DNA from 3 places in the Halomonas sp. CSM-2 genome. Region 3 is predicted to be linked to each of the others. Evidence: predicted binding sites of a transcription regulator. Region 3 holds the regulator's gene; each other region holds the start of a gene.
What was found. Region 3 encodes sigma-54, which starts transcription at its own class of promoters, with help from an activator protein. Its sites were predicted from a motif close to TGGCACNNNNNTTGCTNT; they were not measured.
Positions count from the first base shown of each region.

Region 1: B7L15_RS04295 (sugar phosphorylase) is a predicted target of sigma-54. The motif match lies at 2,608-2,625, and genes of this name have one in related genera.
Region 2: speB (agmatinase) is a predicted target of sigma-54. The motif match lies at 2,595-2,612, and genes of this name have one in related genera.

Region 1 covers NZ_NBYR01000004.1:101,664-108,319, forward strand. Annotated here, with positions in the region: gene dsbG (thiol:disulfide interchange protein DsbG) at 1-639, opposite strand, end outside; gene B7L15_RS04295 (sugar phosphorylase) at 812-2,575, opposite strand; gene nrdR (transcriptional regulator NrdR) at 2,720-3,196, shown strand; gene ribD (bifunctional diaminohydroxyphosphoribosylaminopyrimidine deaminase/5-amino-6-(5-phosphoribosylamino)uracil reductase RibD) at 3,199-4,359, shown strand; gene ribBA (bifunctional 3,4-dihydroxy-2-butanone-4-phosphate synthase/GTP cyclohydrolase II) at 4,402-5,559, shown strand; gene ribH (6,7-dimethyl-8-ribityllumazine synthase) at 5,589-6,080, shown strand; gene nusB (transcription antitermination factor NusB) at 6,073-6,576, shown strand; gene thiL (thiamine-phosphate kinase) at 6,636-6,656, shown strand, end outside.
Region 2 covers NZ_NBYR01000020.1:50,455-57,110, reverse strand. Annotated here, with positions in the region: gene B7L15_RS16290 (type I restriction endonuclease subunit R) at 1-216, shown strand, start outside; gene B7L15_RS16285 (M48 family metallopeptidase) at 213-929, shown strand; gene B7L15_RS16280 (sigma-54 interaction domain-containing protein) at 1,039-2,463, opposite strand; gene speB (agmatinase) at 2,668-3,618, shown strand; gene B7L15_RS16270 (YjiH family protein) at 3,751-5,130, shown strand; gene B7L15_RS16265 (5-guanidino-2-oxopentanoate decarboxylase) at 5,141-6,656, shown strand, end outside.
Region 3 covers NZ_NBYR01000005.1:92,217-98,872, forward strand. Annotated here, with positions in the region: gene pmbA (metalloprotease PmbA) at 1-72, shown strand, start outside; gene B7L15_RS05370 (HPr family phosphocarrier protein) at 94-363, opposite strand; gene rapZ (RNase adapter RapZ) at 420-1,301, opposite strand; gene B7L15_RS05380 (PTS sugar transporter subunit IIA) at 1,378-1,851, opposite strand; gene hpf (ribosome hibernation-promoting factor, HPF/YfiA family) at 1,856-2,164, opposite strand; gene B7L15_RS05390 (RNA polymerase factor sigma-54) at 2,251-3,672, opposite strand; gene lptB (LPS export ABC transporter ATP-binding protein) at 3,777-4,526, opposite strand; gene lptA (lipopolysaccharide transport periplasmic protein LptA) at 4,537-5,031, opposite strand; gene lptC (LPS export ABC transporter periplasmic protein LptC) at 5,035-5,613, opposite strand; gene B7L15_RS05410 (KdsC family phosphatase) at 5,620-6,156, opposite strand; gene B7L15_RS05415 (KpsF/GutQ family sugar-phosphate isomerase) at 6,178-6,656, opposite strand, start outside.

The sequences.
Region 1 (6,656 bases), on a different contig from region 3:
AGCGCTGGTCGGGGTGGCGTAGAGGCCCAGACCGTCAAACAGCTGGTTGTTGTTGTATACCTGCTCTTCAATTTCACGAGGTTGGGCGCTGGCGCGGATGTGGTCGCCTTGCTTATGGCGGGCAAGGGCGTCGGCGGGATCGTCGGCAGCGAGTAGCGATGCGGCCTTGGCGGGGCTGTCGGCGTCAAGAATGCCCACCACGATATGGCGTAGTTGCACCTCGCCTGCTTCAACCCAGGGCCGTGCGGCTTCCCAGAAAGCCTGGCAGTAGGGGCAATTGGGGTCGGTAAAGGTGTAAACCACCCGTGGCGCGTCACGCTGGCCATCCTGAATCCAGTAGCTGTCTTCGAGGAGCTGCCAGGTTTGTGCTTCAAGTGGTGCCCGTACGTGCTTGTCCAGCGCTGCTTCCTCGAGCTGGTTGTCGCCCTCCTGGTCGGTCAGCGAGCCGGTAATGGCGTGCTCGCCGTCGGGGGTGAGGTAGATGGTCACCTCCTGGCCCTGACGGCTGGCGCCAAAGCCACGCATGCCGCCAGGGGCGTCAAATTCGCCGTGAATCTCCAGTCCTTGATCCGCCAGTGCCTGTACAGGGGCGGGGAGAGAGTCCGCTTGGGCTGTCGGCATCATGAGCATGCCGAGCATCGCGCTGCCGAATAGGGGCGAACGGCGTGATGCTGGCCGGGGTTGGAATAAGCGGTGCAGGGTGAACCCATCGCGCATAGCGTTCCTCAATCGTTGCAGAATCGAGGAGATAGCCTAACGCGCAGGGCCTGAATCGGCATCTTTTTCCGCTAATAAATCGATGCCAGGAATATCAAGGGCCATGAACCAGCCAGCGCACGGCATAGGGAGGCAAAGGGTCGGTGGCTTGACCAGAGGATCGGGCGTTGAGGTCTTGCCATGGGACTGACGATAACGCGTGCTGGACGTCATCACCGAGCTGATCAAATGATAGGGGCACCTCGGTGACATTGTATAGCGCCAACAGGCGGCGACCGTTGGCCAGCGGACCACGTTCGATGGCCAGCAATGATGGGTACGAAGTCAGTACGCGCTGTGCGGCATTGGGATGGAAACAGGGCTCCCGGCGTCGGCAGTCCAGCAATCGACTCAGCGCATTGAAAACGTCATGGGTGGGTGTGGCGGTGCTGTCGAGGAGTAAATCGAGTTCGCGGCGCTGCCAGCGGCGGCGATTGATAGAGCGTAAGCGACCGCTGCGCTCAACGCCTTCCACGTCGTTGAGGGTGCCGGTCAGGGTATGGATATACAGGGCCGGAATGCCTTGAAGGCTGAGCATGATCGCCTGGCTGCACAAGAAACGTGCAATTTGCCACGGATCGGGGCCTTTGCGCGTGCCTTGCATGGCTTCAAACCAGGTGATGTTGATTTCATAGGGGGTATCGCTGCCATCGGGGTTGCTGCGCATGCTGACAAAGCCGCCAAATCGGTGCATCAGTTCGAGCAGCGCATCGCGTTCGTGATCGGGTAACAGGCCTTCCAGTGGGCGTACGCCAATGCCATCGTGGCTGGCGGTAAAATTGAGATAGGTGCAGTGGTCGGGTAGCGGTGGCAGGCTGGCCAGCCAGCCTTGCAGGGTATGCGTTTCGCCCCGTGTCAGGGTGTGCAACAGCAGCGGCGGCAAGGTGAATTGGTAGATCATGTGGGCTTCGTCGGGCGGGCCGTCGGCGAGGCGGTCAAGACCGAAGTAACTGATGTTTTCGTGGTGCGGTACGTTGGTTTCGGTGATCAGCAGCGTGCCGGGGGCAAGGTGGTCCACAATGGCGCGCAGCAATCGCACGACGGTGTGGGTTTCCGGCAAGTGAATGCAGTTGGTTCCCAGCCGCTTCCATAGAAAGGCGACGGCGTCCAGGCGCACGATGCGGGTGCCCTGCTCGAGGTAAAACAGCAGGATGCCGACAAATTCCAGCAGCACATCGGGGTTTTCGAAGTTCAGGTCGAGCTGGTCTTCGGAAAACGTCGCCCATAGGTAACGTGTTCCCCGGCGGGTGGATATCGGCACCAACAGCGGGCTGCTACGTGGCCGAACCACTGCAGACACATCGGTGTCGGGGTCGACTTCGATAAAATAATCGCGCCCCGGTAGGCTACCGCTAAGGTAGTCGACAAACCATAACGACTCCCGGGACACATGGTTGAGCACCAGGTCCGCCATCAGGTCGTAGTGGCGGGCAAGGGTCTGAATATGCTGCCAGTCGCCCAGGTCGGGGTTTACTTCCCGGTAGTGGATTACTGAAAAGCCGTCGTCGCTGCTCCACGGGAAAAACGGCAGTACGTGGACGCCGCTGATACGTTCACCGAGACGCGCTTGCAAAAAGTCGTCGAGCACTGCCAGCGGGGGCGCTGGGTCATCAACGATAGAGTCACCATAGGTGATCAGCCACTGGTCTTTCTCGCTCCACGATGGTGCACGCTGACCCTGCTGCTCGATGGAAAGTTGCGGCTCCGACGCTGGGCAAAAATGCGCCAGGCGTTGATTAAGGCGGCGCTGAACCTCCGTGGCGCGGGGCCCGTAAAGGTGATCCAGATAAACGTGCACAGTGTCGTCGAAGGCGGTCATAAGGGGGTCCCAGTAAACAGGCTTCCACAAACGGTGCAGCTTGTGTGCCAAAACGTTACAATAGGCGGTTAATAGCGCATTAACAGGTCGTATTTTGCTTTCTCGTGCAGCGCTTTCGCACGGGCCGACAACAGGTTGAACGCCATGCATTGCCCTTTTTGTGGTGCTAACGATACTCGCGTGACCGATTCGCGGCTGGTAGCCGACGGTGACCAGGTGCGTCGCCGTCGCCAATGTGCAAGTTGCCAGGAGCGTTTTACCACTTATGAAACCGCCGAGCTGGTCATGCCCCGTGTGGTCAAGTCAGACGGTTCGCGCGAAAGCTTCAACGAAACCAAGCTGCGTGCCGGTATGCTGCGGGCGCTCGAAAAGCGGCCGGTCAGCGCAGAAGCCATTGAGGCGTCCGTCGAGCGGATACGCCAGACGCTTCGCGCGCGGGGAGACCGGGAAATTGACGCCCGCGATATTGGTGAGTCGGTCATGCAGGCCTTGAACACCCTCGATCAGGTGGCCTACATTCGCTTTGCATCCGTGTATCGCAAGTTTCAGGATCTGGACGAATTCCGGGCTGAAATTGATCGCTTGTCCCAGGAACCTGCTGACGGCAGGCCCTCAACGTGAGCGTGGCCTTGTTCAGTACCGATGACCATCGTTACATGGCCCGCGCGCTGGCGCTAGCGGCATACGGTCTGTACACCACCGACCCCAACCCTCGTGTGGGCTGCTTACTTGTCCGCGATGGTAAGGTTGTGGGCGAGGGCTATCACCGCTACGCGGGTGAGCCGCATGCGGAGGTCAATGCATTGGTTGCGGCGGGCGAGAACGCTCGTGGCGCGACCGCCTATGTCACGTTAGAGCCGTGTTCACATATTGGCCGCACTGGCCCCTGCGCCGTGGCGTTGCAAGACGCTCGGGTGGCGCGCGTAGTGGTGGCCATGGTAGACCCCAATCCTCAGGTCAGTGGCCGGGGCATTCGCCTTTTGGAAGATGCGGGGATCGAGGTGTCAGTCGGGTTGCTGGAGGCAGACGCCCGCGCGCTCAATCCTGGCTTTATCGCCCGTATGGCGAGCAAACGTCCCTTTGTGCGCATGAAGATGGCGATGAGCCTCGATGGTCGCACCGCCATGGGGTCGGGTGAATCCCAGTGGATTACTGGCCCTGAGGCGCGCGCGCAGGTTCAACGATTACGTGCCCGTTCAAGTGCGATATTGAGTGGTGTGGAGACCGTCATCATGGATGATTCACGCCTGACGGTTCGTGCCGAGCAACTCGGCTTGGATGATGCCGCTGACATCGCCAGGCGCCAGCCGCTGAGGGTAATTGTCGATAGCCAACTGCGATTGCCGTTGGCAGCCGCCTGTTTGCGAGCGCCCGGGCGTACGCTGATTGTTACCACGTCCAGGGATACTGAGAAGCGCGGGCGACTGATAGACGCTGGGGCTGAGGTGCAGGTGTTAGCCGCCGATGCCCAGGGTCGTGTTGATCTGTCGGCTCTGCTTGAGTGGCTGGCGGCAAACGAAGAGGTTAATGAGCTGCTGGTTGAAACCGGCGCCACGCTCGCCGGCGCCATGCTAAACGCGGGGTTGATCGATGAAATGCAGCTATTTGTCGCGCCGACGCTGTTGGGCGGAGACGCCAGGCCGCTGTTTGCACTCCCGGGGCTTGTCCAGATGGCCGACCAGCAGCTCCTCACTATTCACGATATGCGGGCCGTTGGCCAGGATTGGCGAATTATCGCCTCGCCAGTGGTGACTGGCACGAGCGACGATACCAAGGTACCCTGACGCGCGAAATCGCACCCTTGCGACAACTTTACTGGAGATTCCATGGCGCACGCTTCCTCTGGGACACTAGCCCCCATTGCTGAACTGGTCGATGATATTCGCCAGGGCAAAATGGTGATTCTCATGGACGACGAGGATCGCGAAAATGAAGGCGATATCATCATGGCCGCTGAAAAAGTCCAGGCGGAGCATATCAACTTCATGGCACGCTTTGCCCGCGGCCTGATCTGTTTGCCGATGACACGGGCGCGCTGCGAACAGCTGAATCTGCCGCTGATGGTACGCGACAACGGCTCCGGGTTTGGCACCAAGTTCACCCTGTCGATCGAAGCGACCGAAGGCGTGACCACGGGGATCTCCGCCGCCGACCGGGCGCGGACCGTCCAGGCCGCCGTTGCCCCGCATGCCAAACCCACCGATATCGTCCAGCCGGGACACATCTTCCCGCTGATGGCCGAGCCCGGTGGCGTTCTGCGTCGTGCCGGTCATACCGAGGCCGCCTGTGACCTGGCAGCCCTGGCAGGTTGTGACCCGAGCGGCGTGATTTGTGAGGTCATGAACGATGACGGCAGCATGGCGCGCCGTCCTGAGCTTGAAGCTTTCGCTGAAGAGCACGGCATCAAGATGGGCACCATTGCCGATTTGATTCACTACCGCATCGTCAATGAGCAGACGGTGGATCATCTCGAAGCCTCGCCGATTACTACCACCCAGGGCGAGATGACGCTGCATGTGTTTCGCGACCGCATTCAGGGCGCGCATCACTTAGCCCTGGTCAAGGGCCAGCCAGCGCCTGAGCAGCCCACGACGGTGCGGGTCCATCTGGCCGACACCTTGCGTGATGTGCTGGGGTTGACCAAAGACGAGCAATGTCGATGGGATGCCCAACGAGCGCTTGTCGAAATATCCGAGGCTCCTGCGGGCGTGTTGGTGCTGATCGATGACGGGCGCCCGCATCAAGACCTCAAAGACCAGTTGGATGTCTTTTTAGAGCGCGTGCGCCAACCGCGCACCAGCGATTCTGACGGCGCGGGAAATTACTTAACTATCGGTACCGGCTCGCAAATACTTCGCCATCTTGGCGTGGGTAAAATGCGTTTGCTCAGTTCGCCCTGGAAATTCTCGGCACTTTCCGGCTTTGACCTGGAAGTCGTCGAGCGGCTGGGGCCGAACGATACGTCCGATGAGTCCACCGCTTAGCCGTTATACACTTTAGCAGGAATAAATTGATGCAATCCCTTTCTCAAGTTGAAGGTACCTTTGTCGACGTCGATGGCCGTTACGTCATCGTGGTTGGCCGGTTCAATCACCATGTCGTAGACAGTCTGGTGGAGGGCGCCGTCGATAGCCTGGTTCGTCATGGCGTTGATATGGAGCACATCGACATTGTGCACGTCCCCGGTGCCTGGGAGCTGCCGCTGGCCGTCAAGCGTGTCCTCAAGGTGGTGAAGCCTGACGCGGTCATCGCCCTGGGGGCGGTGATCCGCGGTGGAACGCCGCATTTTGAATATGTGGCGGGTGGCTGCAATACCGCCCTCAACCAACTACAGCTCGAGTTCGATACGCCCATCGCCAACGGCGTGCTGACCGTCGAGTCGATCGAGCAGGCCATTGAGCGTGCCGGCACCAAAGCGGGTAACAAGGGTACTGAAGCGGCCATGGCGGCCATGGAAATGGTTTCGTTGCTGCGCGCTATTGCGTCGGGTGATACTCATGAGTGAACGTCGTGAGCGCAAGCCTTCGGCTGCCCAGCAGGGCCGGCAAGCGGCGCGTGAGCTGGCGGTGCAAGGGCTCTATCAGTGGCACATGACGGGTAAGCCGATCAACACCATTGAGGCCGAATTCCGCAGCCATCTACCTGATGCCGACATGGAAGATCATGAGAATTGGGCCAAGGTGATGGAGATTGCTGACAAGGCGCTGTTTCATGAGCTGCTGATCAATACGTCGCGTTTCAGTGCGGAGCTGGACCGGGATATAGCACCGTTGCTTGACCGTCGTCTGGAAGACCTGGATGCCGTCGAGCTGGCCATTCTTCGCCTTGGAGCCTACGAGCTGTCGCGGCGTATGGAAGTGCCTTATCGTGTGGTCATTAACGAAGGCGTTGAGCTGGCCAAGTCGTTTGGTGCCACTGACGGCCATAAATACGTGAACGGCATTCTCGACAAGTTAGCCATTCGCTTGCGGAGTGCCGAAGTCAGTGCGCGTCGCCGCTAACCGGCCCCATGGACCGGGTGACTGCGCGTTCTTGCTGACGTTGCGTTCAAGGGGCCTTTGTGCTTGCCGAATTTGATCTG
Region 2 (6,656 bases), on a different contig from region 3:
GCCATCATCTCTTTGGACATCATCGAGATCATCAAGTCACATCTGATCGTCGACCTGTGGTCGAACGAGATGGCGCAGAACGATCTACGCAACGCCATCGACGATTACTTCTTCGACGTCATCCGCGATCAGAAAGGCGTCGATCTGCCGGTCGAGGTGCTGGACGATCTGGAGCAGAAGATCATGAACCTCGCCCGAGCCAGGTTCACCGCATGATTCGGGAACGTCACTGCCTGCGTTATGGCGCCCAGGAGATTCACTACGAGGTCGTACGCCGACCCAGAAAGACGCTCGAAATCGCCGTCGAGCCGGACGCCTCGGTGATGATCGCAGCCCCCATAGAAACACCGTTGGCGGCCATCGAAGCCAGACTGCGCAAGCGCGCCGCCTGGGTGGTGCGGCAGCAGCGCTATTTTTCACAGTTCCTGCCGCGTACACCCGAGCGGCAGTATCTCGCCGGTGAAACGCACCTCTACCTCGGACGGCAGTATCGCCTGAAAGTGATCCCGCATACGCACAAGCGTGTGACGCTGATCCGGGGCTTCATCGTCGTGCAGACCCCTCGCCCCCACTGCCCCGAGACGACGCGTGAGCTGGTCGAGGCCTGGTATCGGGAACGGGCTCACGTCAAGTTCCCCGAGCGGCTCGAGCACTGCCTGGCTCGCTTCGCGGTGCCGCAGTCATTCCGTCCGATCGGGATCATCGTGCGGCGGATTCAGCAGCGTTGGGGGTCCATGTCTCCTGCCGGCCGCCTGCTGCTCAATCGCCGCCTGGTTCAGGCGCCGGTGGACGCCATTGACTATGTCATCACCCATGAACTCTGTCACCGCGCCGAACCCCATCATGGCCCGGCATTTTTCGCGCTGCTGGAACAGGTGATGCCGGACTGGGAGCGGCGCAAGCAGCGGTTGGAGCGGGCCATGGCTTGAGGATGATTAACTGATCCTGGGAAGCTTGCAGAGCTCCTGCCTTCTCGGTCAGGCTTGGGCGAGTCGATGGCCTGACAGTCTTTGCGTGTAATTATGCCTACTGCGTGTGTTATCTGGGCTGGCGCTGGGGAGCGTTAAGACTGTGCTGTCGAAGCCTACGCACCACGGTGGATTGACTGATACCCAGCCGTTTGGCGATGGCGTAGGTGCTGGTATGCGTCTGGCAAAGTCCTTCAAGAAGCTGACGCTCAAGACGCGCAAGGTAGGCAGACAGGGTTTCGTCGTCCCTAAGCGGGGCGCTTGTAAAAGCCGAAGGACGTGGCGGTTCTTGCTCGGTAGCGCGCTGGGGCCCTAGTGCGACACTATCGATCTGGTCAGTCGGACTTGAGAGCCAGGCCCTCTCCAGCCAGTTTTCCAGTTCGCGGACGTTGCCCGGCCACTCGCTGCCCATCAGCGTCGACCATACCTGATTGCCCAGGATTTTTTGCCGACCGTAGCGCTGGTTCAGCCGGTTCAGGCAGGCGTCGACAAGGTCGGGAATATCCTCGCGGCGGTCGCGAAGCGGCGGCAGGGTGACGGGAATCACGTTAAGGCGGTAGTAGAGATCCAGCCTGAAGTGCCCGGCTTCGACCTGCTTGGCCAGGTCCTGATTGGTGGCGACCACCAGGCGGAAATCGACCCGACGCGGTCGTGTATCGCCCAGGCGGGTCAGGCTGCCATCCTGAATCACCTTGAGCAGTTTGGTCTGCATCAAAAGCGGCAGCTCGCCGATCTCATCCAGAAATAGCGTGCCACCTTCGGCCTGCTCCAATAGTCCCGCTTTGCCCTGCCTGGCCGCCCCACTAAAGGCACCGGGCTGGTAGCCGAACATTTCTGACTCGAAAAGGTTCTCGGGGATGGCGGAACAGTTGACGTCGATAAAAGGGCCGTTACAGCGTTGGCTCCAGCGGTGTAATTGCTTGGCGAAGGCGGTTTTCCCCACGCCGGACTCGCCCAGCATGAGCACGTTGGCATCGGAGGGGGCCACGCGCTTGAGCAGCAGGGCAATTTCGCGCATGACATTGCTTCTGACCTGGAGGTCATCCAGGGCGTCATCCAGCGCCTGCTCTTCGGCATCGGGGGCGGCATGGCTGCGCTTCAGGTGTTCGCTGAAGCGTTTTTGCAGCAGAGCGTATTCATCTTGCAGCAACTGCAGGTCGGTCAAGTCCCGCGAGCGGCTGATGACGCGCTCAAGTTTGCCCTCCACAAAGACGGGGTAGGCTTCGGCAATGACTCGTCGGCCTGTCCCGGTGACCTGCATAAGCTGCGCAGGCCGACGCGTACGCATTACTTCAAGCGTAATCGACGGCTTAAGCACCCCCGCGGCCTGTAGCTGTTGAACGCTGCTGGCAAGCAGTTCCTCCCGTGATAACCCGTAAACCGCTTCAGCGCCCGGGCTGATATCCAGCACGCGGCCGTCGCCACCAACGATGAAGAAATGGTCGTTGGCTGTTTCCACGATGGTTTGCAGGACGCAGCTATCGATGTCGCTCACCGGGCGCTCCTTTGATGCGTTTCTGAATCGATAATGCATTCTTGAATCAATTGGCCCTATTTTCAATGCATTTTTGCATCAAAAGAGCTTTTTAACGACGCCCAATGGCGGTCTGTGCGCGAAATGGAAGTTGGCACGGTACCTGCAGTATTCAACAGTAGTCAGGCCGGATATGGCTCAATCAATAACAAGCTGGAGATGAGTATGTCGGACTTTAATCAGCCGATGGGCGGCAACAGCATGCCACGCTTTGCCGGCCCCGCGACCATGATGCGCCTGCCCACGCAGGAGACGGCTCAGGGGTTGGACGCCGCCTTTATCGGCATTCCCATGGATATTGGCACGTCAAACCGCCCGGGCACACGCCTTGGGCCGCGCCAGATCCGCGATGAGTCGCGCATGCTGCGCCCCTACAACATGGCGACCCGCGCGGCCCCCTTTGAAAGCCTGCAGGTGGCAGACATCGGCGACGTACCCATCAATACCTTTCACCTGCCGAAAAGCGTCGACATCATTACCGCGTTTTACGACGAGGTGCTCAAGCATGACTGCATTCCGCTGACCCTTGGCGGCGAACATACGCTGACACTGCCGATACTGCGCTCCATTGCCAAGAAACATGGCCCGGTGGGGCTGATCCACGTCGATGCCCACGCCGATGTGAATGAGCACATGTTTGGCGAGCCGATTGCCCATGGCACGCCGTTTCGCCGTGCCCAGGAAGAGGGGCTGCTGGCCGCCAACAAGGTCGTGCAGATAGGCCTGCGGGGGACGGGATACGCCGCGGAAGATTTCGACTGGTGTCGTGAGCAGGGCTTCCGCGTTGTGCCCGCCGAAGAGTGCTGGTACCGCTCGCTGGCGCCGTTGATGAAGGAAGTGCGCGAACAGATGGGCGATATCCCGGTATACATCAGCTTTGATATCGACTCCCTGGATCCGTCGGTTGCCCCTGGCACCGGCACGGTGGAAATGGGCGGCCTGACGTCTTCCCAGGGGCTCGAGATCGTCCGGGGCGCGTCAGGCTTGAACATTGTCGGCGGTGATCTGGTGGAAGTCTCTCCCCCCTATGACACAAGCGGCAACACGGCATTAATGGGGGCCACGCTGCTGTATGAAATGCTCTGCGTACTGCCGGGCGTGAAGACCGGCAGTTAATTCGATAATTGCGATAAAAAGCGCCGACTTAACAAGGCGTAGACGATAACGATGCAAGTTAAGAAGCGGTGTTGTCCGCCGCTTCAGAAATCGCCAGCTCACCTCCAATAAACCTTCAATACAGGTGAACCCATGTCCTCGCATGTGCAGTTAGACGAGCCAAGCGCCGATGAACCGATCCAGCGGCGCCATCTCATTAAATTCTTAATTCCCTCCCTGATTGGGGTGCTGTTGTTCTTGGTGCCCTTTCAGGTAGGCGACACCATTAACATCGGCATGGGCCTGATGGCCGATGGGTTGCAAACCCTGCTGGGAGCGGCGCTGCCTGCTATCGCCACGGTGGTATTGTGCTTCTCGGTCGTCGCCACGCTGTACGCCAAACTGGTGAACCCTTCCTGGGCGAAATCGGGCGTGCTGAACGAAATGTTTCACGTCGGGCCTGTATGGCTGGGTATGCGCATCCTGGGCGCGCTGTTTGCCTTGATGACGTTTTTTCAGTTAGGCCCCGAATTCGTCACCGCATCGTTTACCGGTGGCGTGATGCTTAACGATCTGGCGCCGGTGCTACTGACCTTCTTCTTCTTTGCTGCGCTGCTGCTGCCGTTTCTGGTCGAGTTCGGCTTCATGGAGTTTATCGGCAGCCTGGTGCGCAAGCCGTTTCGGGTGATTTTCAACCTGCCGGGCCGCAGTGCTATCGATGCCACCGCGTCGTGGATGGGGTCGGGTACCGTCGGCGTACTGATTACCACGCAACAGTATGAGCAGGGCTACTATAACGGCCGCGAAGCCTCGGTGATTGCCTCCAACTTTTCGGTGGTCTCGATTGCCTTTGCGCTGCTCGTGACCAGCTTTGTGGATATTAACCACCTGTTTGTGCAGTTTTATTTCACGGTGGTCGTGGCGGGGTTGATCGCCGCGGTGATCGTACCGCGTTTGCCGCCACTGTCGCGCAAAGCCAATGACTACTATGAGCCGGTAGGGTGCCAGATCAGCGAAAAACCCACCGCTAAAATAGGTCTGTTGCGTTACAGCTTGCTGCAAGCCACGCGTCGCGCCGCCGGTGCGCCGGGGCCAAGGGAGCTGGCAAAGCTGGCGCTGCTGAACGTCATGGATATTTTCCTCGCACTGCTGCCGCTGGTGTTTGCCATTGGCACGGTAGCGCTGATTCTCGCCGAATTTACCCCGCTGTTTACCTGGCTTTCCTATCCCATGGTCCCGGTGCTGGAGCTGCTGCGAATTCCCGAGGCAGAAGCGGCAGCGCCCGCGACGCTGGTGGGCTTTGCCGACATGTTTCTGCCGGCGGTACTGGCGACCAATATCGAAAGCGAGCTGACCCGCTTTGTGATTGCCTGCCTGTCGCTCACTCAGTTGATTTACATGTCGGAAATCGGCGCGCTGCTGCTCAAGTCGAAGATCCCGATCAAGCTCTGGGAACTGGTGGCGATCTTCCTGCTGCGGACCGCCATTACGCTGCCGATCATTGCCTTTATGGCCCATACGTTTTTCTTCTAAGGGGCCTGCAATGAACACTAGCGTAACGAGCAATCAATCCACCATGAGCTGTGCCGAGCTGCTGGTTCATTTGCTGCGCGATACCTACGGTGTCAGCACACTGTTCGGCATTCCAGGCGTGCATACCGTGGAGCTTTATCGCGGGCTGGAAGGCAGCGATGTGCAGCATGTCACTCCGCGCCATGAGCAGGGTGCGGGGTTTATGGCCGACGGCTATGCCCGAGCCAGCGGCAAGCCGGGCGTTTGCCTGATTATCACCGGGCCAGGAATGACCAATATGGCCACCGCCATGGGCCAGGCCCTGGCGGACTCCATTCCCATGCTGGTGATCTCCAGCGTCAATCGCCGCGATACGCTGGGTTTGGGCCAGGGGCGGCTCCACGAGCTGCCTAGCCAGCAGCAGATGATCAGTGGTGTGGCGCGATTCAGCCATACGCTGCTGGACGCCAACACGCTGCCCGAGGTGCTGGCCCGTGCCTTTGCGGTCTTTAATGGCGCACGCCCTGGCCCAGTGCATATCGAAATCCCCATCGACTTGTTTAATGCGCCGGTAAATGAACCGGCCAGTTGGCAGGCACCTACGCTCTATCGTGCTGCTCCCGACCCGGAAGGGCTTGCCGAAGCCGCCCGTTTGTTGCATGCAGCGAAGCAACCCTTGGTACTGTTGGGCGGTGGCTGCGTGGCAGCGCCAGAGGCGGCGCGAGCACTGGTAGAACAGCTGGATGCGCCCACGGTCACGACCATCAATGCCAAAGGCCTGCTGGGCCGTGACCATCCGCTGGATCTGGGGGCTAACGCCGCGCTACCCGCGGTGCGTGAACTGGCGGTCAATGCCGATGTGATTCTGGCGGTGGGTACCGAGCTTGGTGAGACCGATTATGACGTGGTGTTTGATGGTGGCTTTCATCTTAATGGTGCGCTGATCCGGATCGATCTCGACCCTGAGCAACTGGTGCGCAATCAGCGAACGACATTGGGGCTGGTGGGGGACGCCGGACGCAGTCTTGAACGTCTGTTGGCGCATTTCCCAGACGCAATGCAGCGTAATGGCATTGAGCGAACGGCTAACGCCTTGAGCGCGCTGAATCTAGAAAACGATCCTGCCTTCAGCGACTTTGTCCCGCTCTACGACACCCTGGCCGAGCATCTGCCTGGGGCGATATTGGTGGGTGATTCCACCGCGCCGGTGTATGCCGGCAATCACCTGGTTAGCCAGCCAGCGCCGAGGCGTTATTTCAACGCCTCAACGGGCTACGGCACCTTGGGCTATGGGCTGCCGGCGGCGCTGGGCGCTCAGTTGGGTCGCCCTGATCTACCGGTGGTGGCCTTGGTAGGCGATGGTGGGGTGATGTTTACCCTCGCTGAGATAGCAACAGCGGTAGAGGAGCGTCTGCCGGTGGTGATCGTGCTGTGGCACAACGCCGGTTACGAAGAGATTCGCCGCTATATGGATGCCAACGGCGTTGCCCGCCTGGGCGTGGACCTTCAGGCGCCGAACTTTCTCACTCTGGCCGAAGGCTTTGGTT
Region 3 (6,656 bases):
GATATCGACCGCCGGGGTAGCATCCATTCCGGTAGCTGGTTGATTGATGGCATGACCATCGCCGGTAACTAACCAAGCGTTGAAGGCAGGGCTTTACTTGTCTTCGTCAAAGCGAGCGTCGAACAGCGATTGAATGGCATCCAGCGCCTGTTCGGCGTCATCGCCTTCTGCCTTGATGCATAGCTCCGTGCCACAGGGCGCCGCTAGCATCAGCAGTGCCATGATATTGGCGGCATCGGCTTCCTGTTGCTGTTTGCAAATGCGTACGTTGGCGTCAAATTGTTGACTGCACTGAACAAGCTTCGTGGCGGCCCGCGCGTGAAGACCGCGTTGGTTAGTGAGGGTAAGTCTACGTTCTGGCACCCTGGTTCCTTTTGGCTATGAGGGTCTTCGTGATAGCGGGTCAATGTGGCTCGAACTTAAAGCGGCGCGTTAACCGTGTACTGCAAGCCTAGCTCGCGGTGGCGTAATTTTACTTCGCCCTGTTGGCTGGCGATGCGTTGCGCCAGTTGTTCAGCCATATACACGGAGCGATGCTGACCGCCGGTACAGCCGATCGCAATGGTCATGTAGCTGCGCTGGCTATGCTGGTAGGCGGGCAGCCAGCGTTCAAGCCATGCCTGAATATCGCTGGTCATGTCATCGACCAGTGGGTAGCTGGATAAAAACGCAATGATGTCGGCATCGCGGCCAGTGGAGCCTCGTAGCACAGGGTCCCAGTAGGGGTTTGGCAGGCAACGGACATCAAAGACAATATCGGCATCCAGCGGAACGCCGCGCTTATAGCCGAAGGACTCGAAGGTCAGCGTTAGCTCATCGCGCCGCTGATGGGCGACTTGGTCGGTGATGCGCCGACGAAGGTCATGGACTGAAAGCCGCGTTGTGTCGATGGTCAAATCGGCCAGATCGCGTATCTCGTGCAGCGTTTGCTCTTCTTTGTCGATGGCTTCTTCTAGCGTGAGACTGCTGTTGCGCGTGAGCGGATGCCGCCTGCGAGTGGCTGAATAGCGCTCCAGTAAAATACGTGCGTCGGTGGTGAGATACACGATCTGGCACTTGATGGTCCGCTGTCGAAGCTCTTTGAGCAGTTCTGGAAGTTTGGCAAGTGCGCCTGGCAGATTGCGTGCATCAATGCTGACAGCCAAGTGGGAGCGATCACCCTGATCACGCAACTCATCCACCAGCGAGTCCAATAGCATGGCGGGCAGGTTATCAATGGCGTAATAACCCAGATCTTCCAGTGCCTGTAAGGCTATCGATTTGCCTGACCCCGATCGGCCACTAATAATGACGAGTTGCATGAAGGCTCTCTTGCTTGCGGTCAAGCGACTTGGATAAACGCCCCTTGGTCAGGACGGTTCATTACGTGCCGACCTATTAAAGGCTGGCCGCCTGGTCGCGTATCTTGGCGGAGATGAGGTCCAGCAATTCACGTTGACTACCCGACTTACGTAGCTGCTGGCGCGTGTCGGCATCATTCATGATGGAAGCAACTTGTCCCAGCAGTGCGAGGTGGGTGTCGTCGGCTTCTTCAGGCACGAGAAGAACAAACACCAGGTCAACCGGGTCGCCATCAATGGCGTCAAAGTCGACCGCTTCATTGAGTTTGAGAAAGCCGGCGATAGGTGAATCACAGTGCGGGCTTCGAGCATGGGGAATCGCCACGCCGTTGCCAATCCCCGTACTGCCGAGGCGTTCACGACCAATCAAACGGCTGAACACTTCCTGGCTGTCGAGGCTGGGAATGTTTTGTGCGATAAAGGTGCTGAAAAACTCCAGCACCCTTTTTTTGCTGCCCCCGGGCACATCGTAGAGAACGCGTTCCGGGGGGAGGATTGTGGCCAACGTCATTGAATTAACGCACACCTGCGCCCTGGGCGCGGGCTTGTGCTTTTTCCTTATGCTTAACGAGCTGTCGATCAATCTTGTCCGCCAGGGCGTCGATGGCGGCGTACATGTCATTATCGAGGGCCTCAGCATGCAAGTCAGCCCCAGCAGCGTGGAGTGTGCAGGCGGCCTGTTGACGCTCTTTTTCGACCGAGAGCGTTACCTGCACGGTGGTGATGTTGTCGTAATGGCGCTCAACGCGTTCCAGCTTTTCGTTGACATAGTCACGCAAGGCGTCAGTCAGATCTACATGATGACCGGTGATATTGACTTGCATTGACGTACTCCTTATCCGTCGGACTGTCCTTCGATTGTAACCCTTTTTGGCGTTAAGCAAAGCCCTTGTGTTGAGTTTCCGTTTGCTTAACGTAAGCGACGCCGTTCGCTGGACGAAGGGATGCCCATGCCTTCGCGGTATTTGGCAACCGTGCGACGTGCCACGTGGATGCCGGCTTCCTCCAGCAGGATGACAAGACGGCTATCTGACAAAGGTTTGCCGGGGGGTTCTTCCTGAATCAGTTTTTTGAGACGAGCGCGAATGGCCGTGCTGGAGTGGCTGTCGCCGTCCTGGCCACTGATCTGGCTGGAAAAGAAGTATTTAAGCTCGAAAATGCCCCGCGGTGTATGGATGAACTTCTGGGTGGTGACGCGAGAGATGGTCGACTCATGCATCTCTACCGCATCGGCAATATCGGCCAGGATAAGCGGTTTCATGGCCTCTTCGCCGTGTTCGAGAAAGCCGATCTGGCGAGTGATGATTTCGCGGCCGACGCGTAACAGGGTGTCGTTGCGGCTGGAGAGGCTTTTGATCAGCCAGCGGGCTTCCTGCAAGTGATCCTTGAGGAACTGGTTATCATGACTCTTGTCGGCGCGCTTGATCAGGCTAGCGTAGTCGGGTTGAATCCTGAGCTTGGGTAAGGCCTCTGGGTTGAGTTCGAGGTGCCAGCCTTCGTTATCGTGGCGAACTACCAGGTCGGGAATCACGTAGCTATCGTCAGTGGCGCTGTAAACGCTGCCGGGGCGCGGGTCCAGGCTTCTGATCAGTTGGATGACGTCATCGAGTTGCACATCGTCCAGGCCGAGTCTTCGCTTGAGGAGGCGCTGATCATTTTTACCCAGCGCTTCAAGGAACTGGCGAACCAGACGCCGCGCAGGAATCAGCAGCGGTGTGTCACCGGGTAGTGCGGCGAGCTGAAGCATCAGGCATTCGCGAAGATCGCGGGCGAAGATGCCGGTGGGCTCGAACTGTTGCAGTCGCAGTAGAATAGTTTCAACCTCGCGCTGGCTGAGGCCTTCCACGCCCTGGTCTCGCAGTCCTTCGCGGATATCGGCAAGGGGCTGGGTGAGATAACCGTTAGCATCCAGTGCGTCAATCAGGCTCTCGGCCACCAACTGTTCACGTTGGCTCAAATCGGTCATGGCGAGTTGCCAGAGGAGGTGGCCATGCAGCGTTTGCCCGGTGGCCTGGCGCTCGAAGTCAGGTCCCTCGCTACTTGTGCTGCCACTGCCCATCGTATCCTGATAGGTATCTGACCAGTCGCTATCGACGGATAGCTCCTTGGGAATGCTATCTGCCCACTCGCTTGCTTCCGGCTCGCTGTCAGCTTGCTCGCTTTCGCTGAACTCATCTTCCTGCTCGAGCATGGGGTTGGCGTCAAGCGCTTGCTGGATTTCCTGGCGTAAATCGAGCGTTGATAGCTGTAGCAGGGCAATTGCCTGCTGCAGCTGGGGTGTCATGGTGAGCTGAGTGCCGATCCGCAGTTGAAGAGAAGCTTTCATGACCATCTGAGAACCACTCGTTTATCGGAAAGCATCCACCCTAGTGCGAGTTGTGTTTGGGTGCAAGTGCAATAAGTATGCCATCGGCAATAAATATGCCACTGCTGGCTTTAGAGACGGAAATCAGCACCTAGGTAAACGTCACGCACCTCCTGGTTGTCAAGAATGGCGGCCGGCGAACCGCTGGCGATAATATGCCCGTCGCCGACGATATACGCCACATCGCAAATATCCAGCGTTTCACGCACGTTATGATCGGTAATCAATACGCCAATACCTCGCTCCTTCAAGGCGCGGATGATCGACTTGATATCGCCCACGGAGATGGGGTCTACACCTGCGAAAGGCTCATCAAGCAGGATGAACGCAGGCTCTGTCGCGAGGGACCGGGCGATCTCGACGCGGCGCCGTTCGCCTCCGGAAAGGCTCATGCCCATATTGTCGCGGATGTGGGTAATATGGAACTCTTCCAGGAGTGTTTCCAGGCGTGCTTCGCGTCCGGCTCGATCCAGGTCGTGACGGGTTTGTAAAATGGCCATGATGTTGTCGGCGACGGAGAGTTTGCGAAAGATCGACGCCTCCTGGGGCAAATAGCCAATGCCTGCCTTGGCACGCTCGTGCATGGGTGCTCGGGAAAGGTCCAGGCTATCAATCCCGACGCTGCCTGCATCTGCCTTGACCAGGCCGACAATCATGTAGAATGAAGTGGTTTTACCGGCGCCGTTGGGGCCGAGCAAACCGACGATGCTGCCTTGTGAGATATCCAGGTTGATGTCTTTTACGACGCGTCGGCGCTTGTAGCTTTTCGCCAAATGGCGGGCGTATAGCGTTCGTGTTGCGCTGTTGTCGGCAACTGCCATCAGGCTCTCCTTATCCCTCGGGTTGCAGCGTCATGCGGATGCGCTGCGACTCTTGATTGTCGACGTCGGAGCGCGCCTTGACGAACTCGCGGTCGATAAAGTATTCCAGCCGCCCCCCGGTGAAGCGGTCGCCTTGCTGGATGATTTCCGCCTGGTCAATCAACTCGACGCGTCGCTCGGCGACATGGTAAATCACCCTTCGACCCCAGCCTTCCATCGGGCCATCCTGGTCTTCGGGCTGCCGCCGCAAATAGGCCCGTTCGCCCAGCGCCGTGGCCCGCGAGAGCTCGCCTTCCTCATTTCGCTGGATTTCCACTTCGTCGCCTCTTATCAGCATGTTGCCTTGGCGAACTTCGACGTTGCCGGTGTAGACCGCTGTACCGGCGCGCTGATCCAGGTCGAGCTGGTCGGCGACGACTTCAACCGGTTGCTGGTGATTATCTGCGGTTGCGTAAAAAGGCACTAGGCAGGCAGCAGCCATCGCCGTGTAGATAAACGCTTTCATGTTTCATTCCTGTCCGGGTTGCGTCTCCGGAGGGTGGTGGCCTTGAACGTTACCTTCGAGGCGCACCTCCTCCTCGTTGAGCCATGCATCCATTCGCTGTGCTGTCATGCGCTGGGGCGGTTGCTGGAGCAGCACATGAGTATTACTCCACGCATGGGCGGTTTTCCCCTCATAGTGCAGAACGTCCGTGTCGAGCTGCCAGCCTTCATCAGGGGCGATCAATCTTGCATTGCCCGAAAGCGTCAGCTCCTGGGAACGGGTATTCAGCGTACCTATCTCTGACGTGGCGTTCCAGATACGTCGCTCGCTGTCATAAAGCGTGGCGTGCGGCGTTTCGGCGAGTGTTGAGGCGGATTGGGGGGTATGTACCAGACGAGGCGTGGTTAACCCCTGCTGAATATTCCCCTGTTCATCAAACAGTGTAAGCTCGGCATTGTGAAGGACATGACCTGGCTCCTCGGCTCGGGCTTCCGGGTCTGTCGGGACAGTCTGTGGGCCACCTGGGTCCAGCCATACCAGAAAGCCACCCAGAGCCAGCACTATCAGGGCCAGTCCCAGGCGCGTGCGCAGTGTCTTCAGCATAGTGCCTCAGCCGTGTAGATAAGTATCGACGACGGCACCCCAGTGGCCCTGAGCATCGAGTAATGTATCGCAGACTTCGCGGACAGCGCCGTGTCCCCCCAGGCGTTCGGTGACCCAGTCAGCGTGGGTGTGCATGTAGTCAGGGGCGTTGGGTACCGTGATGCCAACCCCCGAACGCTTGATGCTGGCCAGGTCGGGAAGGTCGTCACCGCAATAAGCAACCTGAGACAAGTCAAGCTCCAGGCGTTGGCACAGGCCGCGGAGGACGGCCAGTTTATCTTCGCAGCCTTGATAGACGTGGGGGATGCCCAGAGCGGCGGCACGTTGGCTGACCATGGGGGAGTCGCGGCCGGTGATCAAGGCTACTGAGATGCCCGCACGTTTCAATAACTTGAGTCCATGGCCGTCCTGGGTGTGGAAGGCTTTTATTTCGACACCGTCGGCTTGAAAGTAGAGGCGACCATCGGTAAGCACACCATCGACATCAAGGGCAAATAAGCGAATGCGACGTAGTCGGTCGAGTAGGTCAGCAGAAAGGGTCATTAGGACTCCGGTCGATTTAGGTTAAATAACGCCGCTGGCAAGCAGGTCATGCATATGCAGCGCGCCTATCGGGCGCTGGTGTTCGTCCACTACGGCCAGCGCGGTAATGCGGTTGTCTTCCATTATACGAACGGCTTCCGCCGCGAGAAGGTCGGGAGATATACGCTTGCCAGGCCGGGTCATGACGTCATCTACCTGTACGTCACGCAGGTCGTGAAAGTTATCCAGGGTGCGGCGCAGATCGCCATCCGTATATACGCCGACTAACAGGCCGTCGGGGTCTACCACGCAGGTGAATCCCAGCCCTTGTCGGGTGATTTCCAGTAACGCATCGCGCAGGGGGCTGCCCAGGGCGACCTGAGGTAAACGTTCGCCTTGATGCATAAGATCACGAACGCGAAGCAGGAGGCGGCGGCCCAGGCTGCCGCCAGGATGCGACAGGGCAAAATCTTCTGCGGTAAAGCCGCGTGCTTCAAGTAGGGCAACAGCGAGAGCGTCGC